DNA from 2 places in the Clostridium tanneri genome. Region 2 is predicted to be linked to the other one. Evidence: a T-box and tRNA genes for the amino acid it is inferred to sense, from the RefSeq annotation. Region 2 holds a T-box; the other holds one or more tRNA genes.

Region 1 (4,431 bases), on a different contig from region 2:
GTAACCTCTGTACTTGAAACTTATATGACAAAAATATAGAATAGAAAAAAGGGTTTTTCTAGCCAATAGAACTCCTCACTAATTAACATTAAATTTTTAAGTAAATTAGCGTGAAACATAAGGAAGGATACTATAATGAAATATGCGATTGTAGATTTTAGAATAACAGAAGAAGAAAAATATAATATTACAAGTTTAGGTTATAAAATTATAATATGCCCTCCTTCACAAGCCCTTTATGAGGCAGTTTGCGGGCATCCTGATATGCTTTTACATATTATTAGTAAAAACAAAATAATGGTTCATAAGGATGTAGATAAAAACTTTATAGCTCTGCTAAAAAATTTAGGATTTTCTGTATTGTTATCGGGAAATGAGTTGAAAGATATTTATCCTTACGACATTATTTTAAATAGTGTATCCTTATCAAATTTATTTATGCATAATATAAAATACACTGATCCTGAACTTTTGAAACTGATGACTAGTAAAAAGCTGATAAATGTAAAACAAGGATATAGCAAATGTTCAACAGCTATTGTAACAGAGAGGGCAGTTATGACTAGTGATAAGTCTATAGCAAAAGCATTAATAACTGAAAATATAGACGTACTTCTTCTCCCTCCCGGAGATATTGAGCTGCCTAATTTGAATTATGGATTTATTGGAGGTTGTTGTGGTCTTCTTAATGAAAATACTTTAGCTTTTTACGGAGATTTAAATTACTATGCTTATGGAAATGAAGTTTTAAGTTTTTTAAAAAAGCATAATGTAAAACCAGTTTATTTAAGAAAGGACAAGCTAATAGATAGAGGAAGTCTTTTTGTAATAGAGAATTAACCTTAAAGTTAATTAGACAAAATTCGATAATTATTTACAAGGATATTATATCGTCTTTTTAATAATATCCTTTGTAAATAACAAAACTTTAAGGAACCCGAAATTACAAAAGGAGGACTATATGATTAAACAAAAAAATGCGTTAATGACCTTTCTATCCTTTTCATCAATGTTAATATCTTTCTTTATACATTTTTTCAACAGGGTACTAAATATCTTTAATCATCCAATGCTAGAGAATCACGAAATAATATTAAACATATTTTTAGTAATTCCTATTTTAACCTTTGTTATAACCCTATATCTATATAATAGAAAAAAGAACGATGGGAGAATTCCATTTTTTAATATGCTTACCCTTACTTTTTCAAGTATGTCTATAATCGCTGGCGGAATAGGAATGGTTGAGTATCATTTCTCTATTTTTATGGTTATAGCCATACTGGCTTATTATGAAGATATCAACCTTATTGTTACTATGACTATATTATTTGCAATACAGCATATAACTGGTCTTTACCTAATTCCAGACGTAATATTTGGAGAAAAACATTATTCCTCCGGTATGGTAGCGCTGCATGCTTCCTTTCTAGTTTTTACTTCTGGGGCAACTATCTTGCAAATAATGAGCAAGAAAAAATACACTTTAATAATGGAAAATGAAAAAAAGAAAACTGATTCACTTATAAAAGATTTAATCCAACAACTGTCAGAGAACTCACAACTGATTTTAAACTCTTCAACCACATTATCAAATAGCACTAATACATCAGTAAAAACCAATGATGAAATTGTAACATCTATGCTAGAAGTAGCTAATGGCGCTAGATCCCAATTAATAGGAGCAGAAGAAACTTCTAAATCAATGAGTGAAATGTCCCTTGCAGTACAGCAAATAGCAGAGACCTTTTCTAAGGTATCCGAAAGCTCAAGGGATATGTCTGAACAGGCTAATGAAGGATACAGCTTTATAAATCAAGCTATTTCGCAAATGGATTCTGTAATTTCATCTGCACAAATTTCTGCAGATGTTGTAAAAAAATTAGACGAACATTCTAGAAAAATAGGACAGATTGTAGAAGTCATTACAAAAATATCAGCAGATACAAATTTGCTAGCCCTTAATGCCGCTATAGAGGCTGCTAGGGCTGGAGAGCACGGTAAGGGCTTCTCAGTAGTATCAGATGAAGTCAGAAAACTAGCAGAGCAATCTTCTCAATCTGCTGCCGAAATTGAGGTTTTAATAAAACAAATTCAAGAAGATACTAATCTTGCTGTAGAATCCTTTGCCTTACAGACTAAAGAGGTATTAAATGGTAAGGACATAGTAGATAAATCCGGTTATATATTTAAAGATATTTTACAAGCCACTAATAAAGTTGTAGAGGATATAGAAGACCTAACAGCCTTAACTGAAGAAATGGCAGCTGAATCTGAGGAGATTTCTGCTTATATAGATCAGATGGTGGGAACAGCAAAAAAATCCTCTCTAAACTCTGAGCAGGTGCTTACAATCACTAACCAACAAATAGCTTCTGTAAAGGAGAATTCTAATCTAGCTGACTCTCTTAAGATTTTAGCTAATAAATTAGAAGAATTAATCAAAAGGTTATACTCCCAACAGTAAATTATAAGAGGCATAAGTTAACTTATGCCTCTTATAATTTACATTTTATACAAAAAAAAAACAAAAACACTGTTTAGAATTACTAAACAGTGTTTTTTGGAGGCGCCACCCAGATTTGAACTGGGGATAAAGGTTTTGCAGACCTCTGCCTTACCACTTGGCTATAGCGCCATCTGGAGCGGAAGACGGGATTCGAACCCGCGACGTTCACCTTGGCAAGGTGACGCTCTACCACTGAGCCACTCCCGCGTAGTGGTGGCTGGACCAGGAATCGAACCAGGGACACGAGGATTTTCAGTCCTCTGCTCTACCGACTGAGCTATCCAGCCTAAATTTGGCGACCCAGAAGGGACTCGAACCCTCGACCTCCGGCGTGACAGGCCGGCACTCTAACCAACTGAGCCACTGGGCCGCGTATGGTGGGCACAACAGGGATCGAACCTGTGACCCCCTGCTTGTAAGGCAGGTGCTCTCCCAGCTGAGCTATGCGCCCATACGCTTTGTCTTTAAGACATTTATTATTATATAATCATCTTTCGACTTTGTCAACACCTTTTTTAAAACTTATTAAAGTTATTATTTGATGCTGCTCTGTCGCTGCTGACGAATATTATAATACAAAAATAATTAAGTATTGTCAACGTCACATTTTACATTTCATTGAATTTATTCTTAATTTCCTTAGTGTTTCAGCTTTTTTCTCACTTTTACTACAAACTTATTAATTAAAATCTATAATAATAGTTTTAATGGACAACTTAAAAAGGAATAACTTATAATCTCTATTTATTTGTTATAAGTTATTCCTTTGCTATATGACAACAATAATAAGTCTTAAGGGTCTATTACTTGAAAATTAAAGCATTTAACTTTCATTTTACCATTATAATATATCAATTTTTCCTATTTAACGCCCTTAAGTATATTACCTATTTGTTCACTAGTAAACTCATAGGATTTATTGCAAAAGTGACATTTTAACTCTTCTGTTTTTCCTTCATTATATAGTTCTTCTAAATCTTTTTTACCTATACTTATTAAAGCTCTTTCTACTCTTTCTCTTGAACAATCGCATTTATAAGCAGGTGTCATAGTTTCATGTATTTTTAAATCCATATCTTCGAATATATAATTAAGCATATCTTCTACAGACATTCCTTTTACTATCATTTCTGTTACAGATGGTATTTCTTGAAGTCTGTATGTCACTAAATCTGCAACTAAGTCATTAGCTCCAGGCATCATTTGAATTATAAATCCACCAGCAGCTTTTATACTTAAGTCTGTGTCTACAAGCACCCCCAAGCCTACTGCTGATGGTGTTTGCTCAGAAACGGTGAAATAATAAGCTAAGTCATCTCCTATTTCTCCTGTATATATAGGTACCTGACCTATATAAGGTTCCTTTAGTCCCATGTCTCTTATAATAACTAAATTACCATTTTTCCCTATAGCTCCACCAACATCAAGCTTTCCTTTACTATTCGCAGGTAAATCTACAGAGGGATTTCCTATATACCCTTTTACAGTAGAATCAGCGTAGGATGTAACTACTACCCCTTTAGCTTCTCCTCCACCGGATATTTTAAGAGTTAAAGAATCCTTTTCCGACTTAAGCATTGAGCCCATAATACTTCCTGCTGTAACCATCCTACCAAGGGCAGCGGCAGCAGTTGGTGCACAATCGTGAATTTTAACTGCCTCGTTTACAAGTTCAGTAGTTATTGCTGCTATTATTCTAATATTTCCATCACTAGCAGTAGCCTTTACTAATTTATCTGCCATAATTATCTTCCTCCTTAACATTAAGTAACTTAATCTAAAGCTTTCCCACTTTTCTTTTTAACTATATAAACTATTCTTTCAGTGTCTTCTACTACATTTTCAGACTGATAACTATCCATTTTTCTTATAACCTGAAAACCTGTTTCTTCTAAAAACTTTTCAATTTCCTCACAGCTGTA
Region 2 (4,431 bases):
ATATAATTATAATAGATTTTTGTTGAACTAAGTCGAAATTGATAGAAAATATTTAATTTATAAACTTTATTGCTATCTATTGAACTTTATTGTCTTCATATGCTATACTATGTGTGTGCCGTAAGGAAACATTAATATAATTCCCCAAGTTTTAATTAAACATATAACATATCCCCATGATTAAACCCTATTTACCGGATATTAATATCCGGTTATTTTTTTAATTTTTTTGTGTTTTCATTAAATAATATTATATTAATACATAAATTATACTTACTAAGGTTATAAACCCAAAAAACTTTTTGATTGTAAAATTCAGTTAATCATTTAGTATTTTATCTTATCAAGTACAAATAAGCACTATGAATCTCCATCTCATTCATAGTGCTTTTGCTATATACTACATAAAAATTCACTTATTCTAAAAACCTAAACTGGTTACTAGAATATAATCTTTGTAATATTAGAATTCCATCTTCTCTTTTATGAAGCTTTTAATCTCATCTATACTTATTCTAAACTGTTCCATAGTATCTCTATCTCTAACAGTAACAGTGTTATCCTCTAAAGTATCAAAGTCTACAGTTATACAGTAAGGAGTTCCTATTTCATCTTCTCTTCTGTATCTCTTTCCTATACTTCCAGCTTCATCATAATCTACGTTAAACTCTTTTCTTAAATTATCGTAAATATCTAAAGCTTTATCAGAAAGTTTCTTAGTAAGCGGAAGTATAGCCACCTTAAATGGAGCAATAGCTGGATGGAAACGCATTACTGTTCTAACATCTCCGCCTTCTAATTCTTCCTCATCATAAGCGTCTACTAAAAATGATAAAGTTAATCTATCTGCACCTACGGAAGGTTCTATGCAATAAGGCATATATCTTTCATTTGTAACAGGGTCAAGGTAAGATAAATCCTTTCCAGAATGTTGTTGATGCTGCTTTAAGTCATAATCAGTTCTATCAGCTACACCCCATAATTCACCCCATCCAAAAGGATATAAGTATTCAATATCAGCAGTCGCATTGCTGTAGTGTGATAATTCTTCTTTATCATGATCTCTAAATCTTATATTCTCTTCTTTAATTCCAAGATTTAATAAGAAATTCCAACAGTATTCCTTCCAGTAACTGTGCCACTCTAAATCTGTACCTGGCTGACAGAAAAACTCAAGCTCCATCTGTTCAAACTCTCTAGTTCTAAAAGTAAAGTTACCAGGAGTTATTTCATTTCTAAAAGACTTTCCTATTTGAGCTATACCAAAAGGAACTTTTTTTCTTGAAGTTCTTTGAACATTTTTAAAGTTTACAAATATACCCTGAGCTGTTTCAGGTCTTAAAAATATTTCTGCTTGAGTATCCTCAGTAACACCTTGGAATGTTTTAAACATTAAATTGAACTTTCTTATATCTGTAAAGTTATGTTTTCCACAAGTAGGACAATCTATTCCATTATCGTCTATATAACTCTTTAATTTTTCATTGCTCCAACCATCAGCACTAGCTTTCTCTATACCTTGAGCTGTCATATGCTCTTCTACTAGCTTATCTGCTCTAAATCTAGCTTTACACTCTTTACAATCCATAAGAGGATCTGAAAAATTACCTACGTGACCTGAAGCAACCCAAACATCCTTGTTCATAAGAATAGCTGCATCTATACCGACATTATACTTGCTCTCATGAACAAACTTTTGCCACCAAGCTCTCTTTACATTATTTTTTAACTCTACACCTAAAGGACCATAATCCCAAGTATTTGCAAGTCCTCCGTATATCTCTGATCCCGGATATACGAATCCTCGGTTTTTAGCTAACGCCACTACTTTATCCATTGTTTTTTCTACTGACATAAAACTACCTCCTATTTCCTATTATATAATTATTGTTAACATATTTTGTAAAAATATAAAAAGCCCTTGCCATAAAGGGACGAAATTTTAATTCCGCGGTTCCACCCTTCTTGGCACGAGCCCTACTTTACACAATTATCACTCAAAAGTTCCCTTCATAAATAACTCCTAATTGTTTTCACCAACCACAATCTCTCTTAGAGGATATTAATTACTACTCTTCTTTATCATAGTGAACTATTTAATTTTCAAACACTAAACTTAACAATCATTGATATGGATAATTATAAATAATCCTTTTTAGGTATAAAAAAAAGACCTTCTGCTAAGGGACGAAATTTTAATTCCGCGGTTCCACCCTTCTTGGCATAAGCCCTGCTTTTAACAGTTATCACTCAAAAGTTCCCTTCATAACAACCCCTGATTGTTCTCACCAACCACAATCTCTCTTAAAGGATATTAATTATTACTCTTCTTTATCATAGTGAATATTTAATTATCTTCTGCTTATACTTATTTTACCATATCTCCACAATTTGTCAACATTAACTATTGATTTTAAGCTTTATATATTCTTATTATCAACAATATTTAAAATTATATACATTCATCATTTATTACAAAAAATAAAAATGGCTCCGTGGAGAGGGCTCGAACCTCCAACCCTTCGGTTAACAGCCGAATGCTCTGCCATTGAGCTACCACGGAATAACTTAACTTACATGTATTATTATATCAAAGATATTAAAAAAATCAATAGTTTTTTTTAATATCTTTATATTTTTTTACTTACAGCATATATAATTAATAAATATTTCTTAATAAAAAGACCAACAGCCTTAAGTTGTTGGTCTTTGTGTATACCATAAGTTTCTCTTATATTATTGATGTGTTGGTTTCATCGTTGGGAATAATATAACATCCCTGATAGACGCAGCGTCAGTTAGGAACATTATTAGTCTATCTATACCTATACCAAGTCCACCTGTAGGCGGCATACCTATTTCTAATGAATTAATGAAGTCATCATCCATCATGTAGGCTTCATCATCTCCAAGCTCTCTCTCTTTAAGCTGTTGGATAAATCTATCTTTTTGAACTATAGGATCATTTAATTCTGAGTAAGCATTACATAATTCTCTTCCAAATACGAATCCTTCAAATCTCTCAGTGAAATCAGGGTTTCCTCTCTTCTTCTTAGTAAGAGGTGATATTTCTACAGGATAATCAATTATAAAAGTAGGCTGAATTAATTGACTTTCGCCAAACTCTTCAAATAGCATATTTAAAATTTCACCTTTTGTACAATCCTTTAATTCTTTTTTAAACTTAAGATGCTTTTCTTTTGCTATTTCTCTTGCTTCTTCATCAGTCTTTATTTCATTAAAATCTACACCAGCATATTCTTTTACAGCATCAACCATTGTAACTCTTCTCCAAGGTGGTGCGAAGTCTATCTCCGTTCCTTGATACATAACCTTAGTGGTACCAAGAACCTTTTCACATACGTAAGCTATCATATTCTCTGTAATCTCCATCATATCATTATAATCTGCAAAAGCTTCATATAATTCTATCATAGTAAACTCAGGGTTATGTCTTACACTTATTCCTTCATTTCTAAAGTTCTTTCCAATTTCATATACCTTTTCAAATCCACCAACTATAAGTCTCTTTAAGTAAAGCTCTGTAGCTATTCTCAAGTACATATCTATATCTAAAGCATTATGATGAGTATCAAAAGGTCTAGCTGCTGCTCCACCTGCTATTGGTGAAAGCACTGGTGTTTCAACTTCTAGATAGTCTCTGTTATCCAAAAACTCTCTCACAGCTTTTATTATAGCTGTTCTTTTCATAAAAGTATCTCTAACATCTTGATTTATTATTAAATCAACATATCTTTGTCTGTATCTTAAATCTGGGTCCTTTAGTCCATGCCACTTTTCTGGAAGTGGTTTTAGAGATTTTCCTATAAGCTGAAAATCAGTAATTTGAAGAGATACTTCTCCTGTTTTTGTTTTGAACACAGTACCTGTTACTGATAACAAATCTCCTATATCGTAGGTTTTATATTCCTTAAGTTTCTCTTCTCCTACATTATCTATTTTTATGTATAATTGAATTTTTCCATATCTGTCATGCACATCAGAGAAACCAGCTTTTCCATGAACTCTCTTTGACATAAGTCTTCCAGCTACAGTAGCTGTTTTTCCTTCAAGTTCTTCATAATTATCCTTTATCTCTTTAGATGTATGTGTTCTTTCTACCTTATAAACATCAAAAGGATCTTTGCCATCCTTTTGAAGATTGAAGAACTTCTGTCTTCTTTCTCTTATCAGTTCATTAAACTCTTCTTCTAATTGGTTTATGTTCTTTTCATCATTTGACATTTAACTAACCTCCAATTATCTTCTTATGCCAAGTATTTCGTACTTACTTACTCCATTTGGCACTTGTATTTCCACAATATCTCCAACTTTCTTACCTATTAGTCCTCTACCAACCGGTGACTCATTAGATATTTTGTTGTTAATAGGATCAGCTTCTGCAGAACCTACTATTATATATTCTACCTC

What was found. The T-box of region 2 lies ahead of P8V03_RS11110 (glycine--tRNA ligase). A T-box ahead of a tRNA ligase gene usually reads a tRNA of that ligase, here a tRNA-Gly.
Region 1: it encodes a tRNA-Gly, which carries the amino acid that the T-box ahead of P8V03_RS11110 (glycine--tRNA ligase) is inferred to sense. The anticodon was not compared.

Annotation. Positions count from the first base shown of each region.
Region 1 covers NZ_JARUJP010000008.1:116,896-121,326, reverse strand. Annotated here, with positions in the region: gene P8V03_RS08965 (DUF6873 family GME fold protein) at 136-840, shown strand; gene P8V03_RS08960 (methyl-accepting chemotaxis protein) at 962-2,467, shown strand; tRNA gene P8V03_RS08955 (tRNA-Cys) at 2,565-2,638, opposite strand; tRNA gene P8V03_RS08950 (tRNA-Gly) at 2,642-2,716, opposite strand; tRNA gene P8V03_RS08945 (tRNA-Phe) at 2,721-2,796, opposite strand; tRNA gene P8V03_RS08940 (tRNA-Asp) at 2,803-2,879, opposite strand; tRNA gene P8V03_RS08935 (tRNA-Val) at 2,885-2,960, opposite strand; gene hslO (Hsp33 family molecular chaperone HslO) at 3,371-4,252, opposite strand; gene P8V03_RS08925 (class I SAM-dependent DNA methyltransferase) at 4,282-4,431, opposite strand, start outside.
Region 2 covers NZ_JARUJP010000011.1:117,365-121,795, reverse strand. Annotated here, with positions in the region: gene P8V03_RS11110 (glycine--tRNA ligase) at 464-1,855, opposite strand; T-box leader at 1,928-2,095, opposite strand; T-box leader at 2,181-2,347, opposite strand; tRNA gene P8V03_RS11105 (tRNA-Asn) at 2,489-2,563, opposite strand; gene lysS (lysine--tRNA ligase) at 2,737-4,245, opposite strand; gene greA (transcription elongation factor GreA) at 4,261-4,431, opposite strand, start outside.